DNA from 4 places in the Bacillus sp. SH7-1 genome. Region 4 is predicted to be linked to each of the others. Evidence: riboswitches for the same ligand, from Rfam matches in the RefSeq annotation. Region 4 holds a riboswitch; each other region holds the start of a gene.
The links. A riboswitch is a leader RNA that binds a small molecule or an ion and turns the genes downstream of it on or off. The one in region 4 is predicted to bind thiamine pyrophosphate.
Positions count from the first base shown of each region.

Region 1: it holds a riboswitch for thiamine pyrophosphate, as region 4 does, so the genes downstream of both, thiC (phosphomethylpyrimidine synthase ThiC) here and tenA (thiaminase II) in region 4, are expected to answer to the same signal.
Region 2: it holds a riboswitch for thiamine pyrophosphate, as region 4 does, so the genes downstream of both, DN390_RS19790 (MTH1187 family thiamine-binding protein) here and tenA (thiaminase II) in region 4, are expected to answer to the same signal.
Region 3: it holds a riboswitch for thiamine pyrophosphate, as region 4 does, so the genes downstream of both, thiT (energy-coupled thiamine transporter ThiT) here and tenA (thiaminase II) in region 4, are expected to answer to the same signal.

Region 1 is NZ_QNUD01000003.1:204,380-207,592, forward strand. Features, by position in the region: gene thiC (phosphomethylpyrimidine synthase ThiC) at 10-1,770, opposite strand; TPP riboswitch at 1,885-2,000, opposite strand; gene lldP (L-lactate permease) at 2,072-3,213, opposite strand, start outside.
Region 2 is NZ_QNUD01000024.1:105,551-108,763, forward strand. Features, by position in the region: gene DN390_RS19785 (methyl-accepting chemotaxis protein) at 1-1,430, shown strand, start outside; TPP riboswitch at 1,492-1,593, shown strand; gene DN390_RS19790 (MTH1187 family thiamine-binding protein) at 1,694-2,014, shown strand; gene DN390_RS19795 (ABC transporter permease) at 1,986-2,759, shown strand; gene DN390_RS19800 (ABC transporter substrate-binding protein) at 2,756-3,213, shown strand, end outside.
Region 3 is NZ_QNUD01000030.1:76,454-79,666, reverse strand. Features, by position in the region: gene feoB (ferrous iron transport protein B) at 1-921, opposite strand, end outside; gene DN390_RS22220 (FeoA family protein) at 918-1,145, opposite strand; TPP riboswitch at 1,340-1,441, shown strand; gene thiT (energy-coupled thiamine transporter ThiT) at 1,526-2,194, shown strand; gene DN390_RS22210 (sensor histidine kinase) at 2,402-3,213, opposite strand, start outside.
Region 4 is NZ_QNUD01000006.1:122,812-126,024, forward strand. Features, by position in the region: gene DN390_RS06225 (ABC transporter permease) at 1-51, opposite strand, end outside; gene DN390_RS06230 (ABC transporter ATP-binding protein) at 51-800, opposite strand; gene tenA (thiaminase II) at 769-1,464, opposite strand; TPP riboswitch at 1,547-1,649, opposite strand; TPP riboswitch at 1,709-1,820, opposite strand; gene DN390_RS06240 (SH3 domain-containing protein) at 2,090-3,213, shown strand, end outside.

The DNA of each region.
Region 1 (3,213 bases), on a different contig from region 4:
TGTAACGTGTTATTGGTATAAATGACTACCAGTGTCTTTAAATTCTTTCGCTTTCTCTTTCATCCCCTTTTCAATTGCTTCTGTCGTTTCTAAATCATTTTCTTTCGCATATTCACGAATATCATGTGAAATTCTCATACTACAAAACTTCGGTCCACACATGGAGCAGAAATGAGCCGTTTTCGCGCCTTCTGCTGGCAGTGTTTCATCGTGATACTCCATCGCACGCTCAGGATCTAAAGATAAATTAAATTGATCGCGCCAACGGAATTCAAAACGAGCTTTTGAAAGTGCATCATCACGCTGATGAGCTGTTTTGTGCCCTTTCGCAAGATCAGCTGCATGTGCAGCGATCTTGTACGTAATAACCCCCGTGCGAACATCATCTTTATTTGGCAATCCTAAATGTTCTTTCGGCGTTACATAACAAAGCATCGCCGTTCCAAACCAGCCAATCATCGCAGCTCCAATCGCCGATGTAATATGGTCATAACCTGGTGCAATATCTGTCGTTAACGGCCCAAGTGTATAGAACGGCGCACCCTGACAAATATCAAGCTCTTTTTCCATATTCTCTTTAATTAAATGCATCGGTACATGTCCAGGTCCTTCAATCATCACTTGCACATCATGTTTCCAAGCAATTTTCGTTAATTCACCAAGTGTTTCAAGCTCAGAGAATTGTGCCTCGTCATTTGCATCTGCAATCGAACCTGGACGTAATCCATCTCCAAGAGAGAACGAAACATCGTACTGCTTCATAATTTCACAAATCTCTTCAAAATGAGTATATAGGAAGTTTTCTTTATGATGGAATAAACACCACTGCGCCATAATCGAACCACCACGCGAAACGATACCTGTCGTACGCTTTGCCGTAATTGGAATGTAACGAAGTAATACACCAGCGTGAATCGTAAAGTAATCCACGCCTTGCTCCGCTTGCTCAATTAACGTATCACGATACACTTCCCACGTTAAATCTTCTGCAATTCCATTTACCTTTTCCAGCGCCTGATAAATCGGCACAGTTCCAACTGGTACAGGCGCATTACGAATAATCCACTCACGCGTCGTATGAATGTTTTTACCTGTAGATAAATCCATAATCGTATCTGCCCCCCAGCGAGTAGCCCACGTCATCTTCTCTACTTCTTCCGCAATAGAAGAAGATACAGCAGAGTTTCCGATATTTGCATTTACCTTCACGTGGAAATTACGCCCGATAATCATCGGTTCTGCTTCCGGATGATTAATATTCGCTGGTAAAATGGCACGACCTTCCGCAATTTCCTTACGAACAAACTCAGGCTCTACGCCTTCACGAATCGCAACGTATTCCATCTCAGACGTAATAATGCCATTACGCGCATAATGCATTTGCGTAACATTTGCACCTTGCTTCGCTCTAAGCGGCTGGCGATCCATTTGCGGGAAAATAGGTGTATGTTTCGAAGCCACTTTCACACCGTCATCCTCTGGTTTCACCTCGCGCCCTTCATATGCCTCTACATCCCCGCGCTCTAGAACCCAAGAGTGGCGCGGCGCCTGCAACCCCTTTTCCAGCTCCACTGTATACGCCGGATCCGTATAAGGACCGCTCGTATCATACACACGGATTGGTGGATTTGAGACGCCGTTCGTTTCGCTTTGTTCAATCTCACGCATCGGCACTTTCATACCTGCGCGTGGTCCATCCACATATACTTTCTTACTCCCTGGTAAACTCGATTTCAATTCAATTTGCTCAGCTGAAACAGATTGTTTCATAACCTTTGTTGCCTCCCCTGTTCGTGACAAGGACGAGATATGGCCAGCGTATGCCAAAATAAAAAGAGCCAGGTCCATAAAAAAATAAGGACCTGGCTCATAAAAGACATCATTATGTAAAGCCGTTAACTTCCCTACGCTGGTACGAGCCAGATCAGGTCCAAAGGGTTAAGAAGATCACGCGCTTCTCTCTCAGCCTACGCATACGTTAGGCACCCCTAGTTTATCACTGATTTAATTTTCAATACTTTCCCATCATACACGATAATCTGAAAAATGCAAAGTTTAATTCTTTTGCTTTTTACGGAATCATCCACGTTAAATAATATGCCTGTACATACGTCATAATACCAACAATAATTACGAAGAATAAACTATGCTTCACTGTAAAGCGGAATAAATCTGATTCTTTTCCAGCAAGTCCAACTGCCGCACAAGCAATCGCAATTGATTGCGGAGAAATCATTTTACCTGTTACACCGCCCGTTGTATTTGCTGCAACGAGAAGCACTTCAGATACGCCAACTTGTTGTGCTGTAATTGCTTGTAGATTTGAGAATAATGCATTCGCTGACGTATCGGAACCTGTTAAGAATACGCCAATCCAGCCTAGGAATGGTGAGAAGAACGGGAATAATCCGCCAGTTCCTGCTAGTGCTAACGCTAAAGTAGAAGATAGACCAGAATAGTTTGCGATAAATGCAAATCCTAATACGAATCCAATAGATAGAATTGGCATTTTTAATTCGCTTAACGTTTCTTTAAATGTCACTACTGCATCTTTTACATTCATTTTCAAAATAAACATGGAAATGATGCAAGCAATTAAAATCGCTGTTCCAGTTGCTGATAATACATCAAGCTTCAAAATCGCCTCATAAGGCGTCGGTTTATTTACGATTGGCTCTGCTTTCATTACCAAATTGTGCAATCCTGGAATTTCAAACTTAAATACAAGACTTTCTAACGCGCCTCCTGAAGCAAATAATGCTTTAAAGAAACTTTGGCTCCAAATGACTACCATAACCGTTAATACGATAAATGGAGACCATGCCTTCACTACCTTTCCAAACGTTAATTTCGGCATCGATGCTGCTGTCGTTGTTGCTGCTACTTCACTATTTGCTTGCCCGGATTGATAAATTTCTTTCGGTTGCCATACTTTTAAGAACAGCGCCAAACTAACTAAACTTACAAGTGCCGATGTAATATCCGGAAGTTCCGGCCCTAAAAATGTCGCTGTAATGAACTGTGTAATTGCAAATGAGCTACCTGCTACAAGTAAAGCAGGCCACGTTTGTCTTACCCCTTTCAACCCGTCCATTAAAAATACGATAAAGAATGGAACAAATAATGATAAGAACGGTAATTGATGTCCAGCCATTTGTCCGATTTTATGTGGATCAATACCTGTTACTTGTCCAGCAACGGTAATCGGAATTC
Region 2 (3,213 bases), on a different contig from region 4:
CAAAAAAAAATGAAAAAGGTGAGTTACTAATCGTCGATTTGTCTACAGGGTTAGCAAATGTTGTTGACGTAAGGCCGGGAGAATATTATAAACAACCAGATCTTTGGATGAAAGCATACGATAAGGTAATGAGCACGAAAAAAGCAAACATGACAGTAGTATATGAGGATCTATTAGGATCATGGGTAACGATATTAGAACCAATTAAAGATGAAGACGGAAATATTGTGGCAATTGTTGCAGCCGATGTAGATGCTTCTATTGTTCCTATTACAAAGGAAAAATTCATTATACAAGGTTTAATGTTTATTTGTATTTCTGTTTTAATTGCAACTGTTATTCAATTCTTAATCGTGCGTAACGCACTTGCTCCATTGCGGGATTTACGTGAAGGATTGCGCAAAGTCGGTGAAGGTGATTTAAGTATTAAATTAGAGGAAAGACCAGATGATATTGGTATTATTAATTCTTATTTTAATAATACCATCGAGAAGTTTAAAGGAATTATAGATAAAGTGAAGCAGACGGCAGAACAAGTTTCCTCATCTTCAAAAGAATTGTCAGTGAGTACGAAAGAGAATAGTATGGCAGTTCAAGAAATCGTAAGTTCTATGGTTGAGTTAAGAGCTGGCGCTCAGTCACAAGAAACTTCAGTACCACAGTATTTAGGTATTGTATATGAAATGGAAGATAAGATGGAAGAGATAACGAATGCTGCAAAACAAATGGCGAAAGAGTCTGAAGGTATAGAATATCATTCAGGAAAAGGAAATGGTGTTACTAAACAGGCGATTAATCAAATGAACATAATACAAAATGCAGTACAAGATTTATCTTCTATCATATATTCTTTGGAAGCGAGATCAAAAGAAATTAGTGATATTGTAACTGTAATTACAAGTATTTCAAATCAAACTAATTCGCTAGCTTTACATGCTACTATTGAAGCTTCACGTGCTGGGGAAACTGAAGAGGGATTTGCCATTGTTGCTGATGAAGTGCGTAAATTAGCAGAGCAGACGGAAGCATCAGCAAAAGATATAGCAAAATTAATAGGGGAAACACAAGCCGGAACGGAAGAAGCTGTTGTTTCAATGCAAAAAACTTCAAAAGAAGTAGAATCTGGAATTAAACTTGTTGAAAGTAGTGGTGCTTTCTTTGAAAAAATTTCGAAATCAGCACAAACTGTTACCAATCAAGTTGGAGTTGTTTCTAGCAATTCAAATAATATATTGCAAAATAGCCAAAATATTGTTCGTGTTGTAAATGAACTATCACTTATCGCAAATAAGTATGCGAATAGTAGTAGTAATGTTCAAGAAAGTATGAAAGAACAGGAAATGTCTGTACAAGATATTGCTGAATTAGCTAGTTCTTTAAGCTGGCTTTCACAGGAGTTACAAGAGTTAATTGGAGAATTTAAAAGTTAACTGAAATGATTATACATGCTTTTGTTTGTTCAATAAAATAAATCATGCTACAATGAAAACGAATTAAGGACCGGGGAGCCAATTGGCTGAGAGGATGTAAGCAAACATCGACCCTCAACCTGATCTGGATAATGCCAGCGTAGGGAGTTACTTAAAGTGATGTAGCATATGTTATTCTATAATAACTTGCATACAAGGCTTTCCTACGCAGTAGGAAAGCCTTTTCTTGTTTTAAAATTAAATTTCATAAGGGGGATTTTATTATGTCACAACAAGTTACAATGTCATTTTCAGTAGTACCACAAGCAAAAACAAAAGATGTATATTCTGTTGTTGATAAAGCAATTGAAGTTGTACAACAATCGGGAGTTCGTTATGAAGTAGGAGCAATGGAAACAACGCTGGAAGGAGAATTAGATGTACTTCTTGATGTCGTTAAACGTGCGCAACAAGCTTGCGTGGATGCTGGAGCTGAAGAAGTGATTACTTCTATTAAAATCCATTACCGTCCAAGCACTGGTGTAACGATAGATGAAAAGGTTTGGAAGTACCGTGATGAATATGCAAAACCAGAAGCAATCTAAAATAATTACAACAATTTGGCTTATCCTTCTCATTGCGATATGGGAAGGATCTGTTTCATTATTTAAAATTGAACCGTGGATTTTACCGAAGCCTTCTGCGATTGTTCAAGAATTAATAGGAATGAAAGATTTATTATTACCGAATACGATGCAAACGTTACAAGAGGTTATAATTGGACTATTTTTTGCAGTTTTAATTGGGACAAGTATTGCAATTGTTATGGACGTTATCCCTTTATTTCGTATTTTAATAAATCCGTTGCTTGTTATTTCGCAAACGATTCCAATCGTTGTACTTGCACCGTTATTTATTATTTGGTTTGGATATGGAATGCTACCGAAAGTAATGGTAGTCATACTCGTTTGTTTCTTCCCGATTGCGCTTAGCATTTTAGAAGGTTTTCAAACGGTAGATAAAAATATGTTGAAGTTGTTGCAAACGATGAAGGCGACGAAATGGCAAGTTTACCAGAAAGTAAAGTTTCCAGCAGTGCTTCCATACTTTTTCTCTGGTTTGAAAATTGCAGTTACATATAGCGTAATGGGAGCGATTATTGGGGAATGGCTCGGTGCAAGTGAAGGATTAGGAGTTATGCTTACGAGGGCTACAAAATCCTTTTTAACAGCCCGGGTATTTGGTGTTGCAGCAATTATTGTTATGGTGACATTATGTCTGTATTTTATCGTGGAGTTTATGGCAAGAATAACAGCACCATGGATATATAGAAAGGACGGCAGAAAATGAAAAAAGGTTTAAAAGTTATGTTGGCTGCCTTATTAGCAGTAGGTGTGGCTGGATGTAATCCGGCGAAGAAAGAGGAAAGTACAAGTAAAGATCAAAAAATAAAAGTAGTATTAGATTGGTTCCCGAATACGAATCATACTGGTTTATATGTAGCGCAAGCGAAAGAGTATTATAAAAAGCAAGGCTTAGATGTAGAAATTATTCAGCCTGGTGATAATGTAACAGCAGAGCAAATGATAGCTTCAGGAAAAGCTGACTTCGCAATAAGCGCACAAGAAAATGTAACGTTGGCGCGGGTGGAAGGTATTCCTGTTGTATCTGTCGGAGCGATTATTCAGCATAACACTTCAGCTTTTGCGTCACTTAAGAAAGATAACATGACTTCACCGAAAAATTTTGAAGGCAAACGTTACGGAGGCTGGGGAGGACCAGCAGAAGAAGCAACGTTGAAGAC
Region 3 (3,213 bases), on a different contig from region 4:
ATCTAACATATCCGATAAAGGTGTACCAATCCACGTAAACGTAACCTGAAAAATAAAAAACATAACTGCTAAAAAGATTGGAAGTCCTAAAATTTTATGTGTAATTAACCTATCAATTTTTTCCGAAAAAGGAATTTTCCCTTCTTTCTCATGCTTCATAACATTTGTTTTTAACTTTTCAATATACGCTTCACGAGTCTTGTAAATATGCTCCTCTAACGTACAATCAAGTTTTCCTTCTAAGCGAGATCGAATGGCTATGAGTTCCTTATAAATTGGTAGTGCTTTCATTTCTTTTTCTACTACTTCGTTATTGCTTAGAAATTGAAGGGCTAACCATCTTGGATGCTCATAATTCTCTTTCTCTAAAAGAGAAATTACCTCTCCAATCCCTTCATCCATTCGTGCACCATATGAAATAATGAATGGCTTTTTCTCATTTTTGTCATTTTCTTTAAGAGTTGCAAGTAGTTCTTCACAGCCTTTTCCACTTCTTGCAACGACAGGAACGACTGTTACATCTAATAGTTCTGATAATCGTTTTACATCAATGACAATTCCTCTTTGCTTCGCCACATCAATCATATTTAAACCAATTGAAACGGGCTTACCAAATTCAAGTAATTGCAACGTTAAATGCATATTTCGTTCGAACTGCGAAGAATCCACAATATTTAACATATGCTGAAATTCTTCTGTTAATAGAAAGTTTGTTACAACACCTTCATCACGTGAAACTGGATTTAAATCATAGACGCCTGGTAAATCAATTAATGTTCCTTGCTTATCTTTTAATTTACCAACCTTCTTTTCTACTGTTACACCGCTCCAGTTTCCTACATACTCATAAGAACCAGTAAGTGCATTAAATAATGATGTTTTCCCTGTATTCGGATTCCCTAGCAAAGCTACCTTATTCACGCTAATTCCACCTTTATCATTTTCGCGTCACAATGACGAATACTAATTAACTGTCCACGACACTCCAATGTACAAGGACCTTTGAACATCGCTTTTTGCTTCATGCGAAGTTCACTTCCTTCAGAAAGACCAAAAGCAGCCAGTCTTCTCTTTAGTAACTGATCTAACGAATGAATACTTTTTACTAACACTTTCTCGCCAATTTTAATATCTACTAAGCTCATAACCTTCCCCCTCAGAAGAGAATGATAATTATTTTCAAAAAAATTATAGCATACTCTATTTCATTTGGACTATATCTTTTCGCTTCATATTTATTAACATTTCAATACAATTATATTTCAATAATTGTCATACTTGATTCATTTGCCATTCTCATCCATTTCGCTTACAATAAACAATAGCAAATAAAGAATCTCGTTATCACAGGGGGAGCCATGCCGCTGAGAGGGAACACTTCGTTCCGACCCTTCGAACCTGTTAGTTAATGCTAACGCAGGGATTGTGCAAACGTCCGAAATACATACCTCTTTTTATTTACGTATTTCGTATCCTCCTATGATAATGTTCTTTTTTGTACAACTTGGATTTAGGGGGAGACAACATGCGTAACACCAATTTACAAGCGATGATCGAATCTGCTATTCTTGCAGCCTTCGCCATGATTATCGACATTTTACCATTATCACTTAAACTTCCAACAGGCGGTTCCATCTCATTCGCTATGATTCCTATTTTTATTATTGCTTACCGCTGGGGCTTTAAATCAGCTTTCTTAGGTGGTTTAGTTTGGGGACTATTACAAATTGTCGTGGGAGATGCTTACATTTTAACACCTGTTCAAGCATTCATTGAGTACTTCATTGCCTTTGCTTTTATCGGATTTGCTGGCTTATTCTATCGTCCAATTCAAAAAGCACTTTTAACGTCTAATGAAAATAACTTAGAACAAACAAATTTAGGTAGCCGTAAAAACAAACCTTCATCAAAACAAAATCAAGGTAAGAAAGTCCTTGCTTATATTATCCTTGCTACATTTATCGGTAGCTTTGCTCGCTATTTCTGTCACTTTATTGCCGGTATTATTTTCTGGGGACAATATGCGCCGAAAGGTCAATCAGCTGTGCTATATTCATTAATCGTAAACGGCAGTACAATGCTCGGTTCTTTTATTTTATGTACAGTTTTACTTATATTTTTATTCCTCACTTCACCACGCTTATTCAAAAGCATCAGTGCTTATCAAATGAATACACAAAAAAAGGGCGCTTAATGAGCGCTCTTTTTTCATATCGTAATATTAATCAAAAATACAATAAATGCGCAAAAGAAAATAAATACCATTATACTTAGCCAATTGCTATGCACGGTTCATCGACTCCTTACATAACCCCATTTTCTAATCAGATTATATCGTTTGAAAATAAAGATTAGGTAAAGATAATATGAAAATAAATTAAAAAAGCGTAGATTATATTGTCTACGCTTTTTTCTGTAAATAAAAGTAAAATAACACACCATCTTCTGTATTCTTTACTCCATATTCAGCATCATGCAGTTCTAAAATATTTTTTGAAATAGCAAGACCAAGCCCTGTTCCACCTTGCGAACGCTGACGAGCTGCATCCACGCGATAAAAACGATCCCAAATTTTATCTAACTGCTCTTCTTCAATGTGAGTACCTTTATTTTCAATACATACTTTTATACGCTCTTTCTCATCTATTGTAGAAATAATAATATCTTCTTTATTTGGTGTATAACGTATAGCATTCGTAATGAAGTTCACGATGACTTGTTCAATCCGGCCTTGATTTGCCATTACTTCAAATGGACCTATATTTTTATGAACACGAAGTTCTTTTTTCTCTATTTCCACAGAAAGGTGTTCACATATATCTTCAATTATCGAATCAATATAAAATAAATCCTTTTTCATTTTATATGTACCTGACTCAAATTTAGCTAACTCAAGCATATCTAAAATTAACGTATCCATTTTGTCTACTTCTCGTTCCATCGCTTGAAAATAGTATTCTTTTTTATGTTCAGCTACCCCGTCTTTCAAAATAGAAATGCAGCTTTTCATAATACTCAGTGGTGTTTTTAATTCATGTGAAACACCTGAAATAAATTCTTTCCGCGTCTTTTCTAACTTTCTTTCCTTTTCAATATCTTGTTCTAGCTGTCCAATATGTGAATGGAGTTTATTGGATAATACATTAATATTTTTCGATAAATCCCCAATTTCATCTTTTGAATTAATCGGTATTTGTTCTGTGAAATCTAAAT
Region 4 (3,213 bases):
TAAAATACTAGAAAGTGTAAGGGCAGGTAAAAGTTCCTTCAACCGGTTCATCATACGAGTACCTGCCTTTGTAACATACTAAGAAGCTCATCTTTAAGCGCTAACACTTCAGGCTTATATAAATCTTTTCTTGTCCGGTTACGATCAAGCGGTACAATCTTCTCAGTTAAAGTAGTTATCGGTTGATTTTCTACAACGAAGATTCGATTAGAAAGAAATAATGCTTCTTCCACATCATGAGTGATAAATAAAATTGTTTTTTCCCACTCTTTCCATTGTTCAAACAGCCATTCTTGCAAAGATGCCTTCGTTAAAGCATCCAACGCGCTAAACGGTTCATCTAACAGCAATATCTCCCCGCCTGTTAATAAAGTTCTAATAAAAGATACGCGTTGTCTCATACCGCCAGATAAATCTTTCGGATATTTTGTCTCATACCCTTGTAAGCCAAATTTATGTAACAGTTCCTTTGCCTTTATTTGTGCTTCTTTCTTCTGTACACCTTGGCACTCTAGCGGCAGAGCTGCATTCTCAATAATCGTTCTCCATGGCAGGAGCATATCTTTTTGGGGCATATACCCTACAGGATGGCTCTTTGTTTCTGTCAGCTCTATCTGTCCCGTACTTGCTTCTTCTAAACCTGTAATAAGGCGAAATAAAGTACTTTTCCCGCATCCACTCGGTCCGATAATACTTACAAACTCTTTATCTTGTATAGAAGCATTTAATTCATTGATGATTGGCTTCTCATCATAATGAAAAGAAACATTATGAAACTGTAGTATGTTCTTGCTCCTCAAATCCCCACATCTCCTTACGATAGGACATATCCCAGAATAAATATTCAAATCGACTGGAATATAGGAAAATCTCCTCTAATCGATCTAGCTCTTTTCCAGACTTTCCAACTGCCATTTCATTTAATAAATCTATTAACCAAATACAAAGGTTACCGTATTCTTCAGAACTATATCCTTGAATCCACTCACCAAAGAACTCATGATCTCTTGCTCCAGGAATATCATTTAAACGCTTTCCAATTTCCCAGTAGCTCCACATACACGGAAGAAGTGCTGCTATTAATTCCGCAAGTGTGCCATTTTGAGATACAGACATCATGTAATTTGTATAAGCTAAATTTTTAGCAGATGGTTTGGCAGACTCTATCTCCTCTATAGAAATTCCAAGTCTTTTTGCATACTGTTTATGGATCGTCATTTCTCCATTTAATATTCCATCAATTTGTTCAGCAAATTTCCCCATTACTTGTGGATTCGTTGCCTTTACAACACCAATCGCATATAGCTTTGCATAATCTAACAAATATAAATAATCTTGGATAATATAATACTGAAACTTATCTTTTTCTAACGTGCCATCTCCCATACCTACTACAAACGGATGATTATGACTCATCTCCCAAACTGGTTGTACAGTTTCTAATAATCTATCGCAAAATTTCATTTCTCTATCCCCTTTCAATTCATATATCTAAATAAAAAACCACTTCTAAATAAGAAGTGGTTACAGCAAATAAAATTATAATTTATTCGTTGCTCCACTTCCCTTCGCTAGTATTACCTAGATCAGGTCTGTAAGGGTTAAGGATTATTCCTCTCTCAGCACAACAAGCACCCCTAGTGGTTTCAATATGAAATTTTTAAATAAAAAAGCCCCGTTTCTATACGCAAAGAAACGGGACTCATTATTAGTGTCCGAATTGCTTCCCTACGCTAGCATAATCTAGATCAGGTAATGAAAAGGATCAAAGGCTTACGGCCTACTCTCAGCTGGCAACACCAGCTCTCCTAGCAAACTATGAAATTATCACTGTCAGTATAACACCGTAATAAGACATCATCAACTGTTTTAATTTTCTCAATTGTCAACAAAATAACAAAACTATTTAATACTTATATTCTATCTTAGAAATTAATATCCTAATTAATTGGATAATAAGGAATCATTATCCTCAAAAAATTTATTTTTTTATTGATTTCATATTACATTTATGTGAATACACCCACTATATTATATCTTTATACTATAATAAAATTACAACTATACAACTAGAGGAGGTCTCTATTATATGAATATGAAAGCTACTGCTTTAACAGCAACTACTGTCGCAATTGCCTCTTTACTTCCTTCTATGGGAGAAACAACTGTACAAACAGCCAACGCTGAACAATTATCTAACGTGAAAACTGGATATGTCAAAGTCGATCAAGTAGCCTTACATACACAAGATAACGCAAATAGCTCATCAATTGATACAATTCGCTTTAATACGAAAGTGAATATACTTGAAACAACTAATGACTGGTATAAAGTATCTGTTAATAATAAAGCAGGTTACGTACAAAAAGATGCTATTCTACTAAAAAACAAACTTCAATCTAATAATCAATACATCGTTAATGCCAATGCATTAAACGTTCGTTCTGAACCTAATTTAGAATCTTCAATTTTAGATGTATTACCAAATGGGAAATTCGTTACCATTCAAGAAGAAAAAGGTGAGTGGTATAAAATTTTACATAATGGCAAAACAGGTTACGTACAAAAGGCATTCGTGTCTAATGGTTCACAGCCTTTAGTAAAAGGCATCACAGTTCAAAATAATACGAAATACACAGTTGCAACACCTAAACTTAATGTACGTAGCAATGCTAGTACAAGTAGTGCACTACTTGGTTCATTACAAAATGGTACACAAATACAAGTAGTGGAAACTGTCGGAACTTGGTATAAAATTCGTTTTGGCACAGGATACGGATATGTAGCAAAGCATTATGTGGTGCAAAATCAAACGCAATCACAAACTCAAACAGCTCAACCTACTTCCATTCCAGCAGTTTTCAAATTCCCTACTCAAGGAAGAATTAGCTCAACCTTTGATATGCGCTGGGAACAAATGCATTATGGGATAGATATTGCAGCTCAGGGTAATGTCTCTATCCAAGCTGCGGCTGCAGGTAAAGTTGTGAAATCATATTATTCAGCTAGCTATGGCAATGTTGTGTTCATCGCTCATCAACTAAACGGGAAACTATATACAACAGTCTATGCTCATATGAAAGATCGCACTGTACAAGCTGGCGATCAAGTACAAGCTGGACAATTAGTAGGTCATATGGGAAACACAGGTCATTCATACGGGCAACATCTTCATTTTGAATTACACAATGGAGAATGGAATTTTGAAAAAAC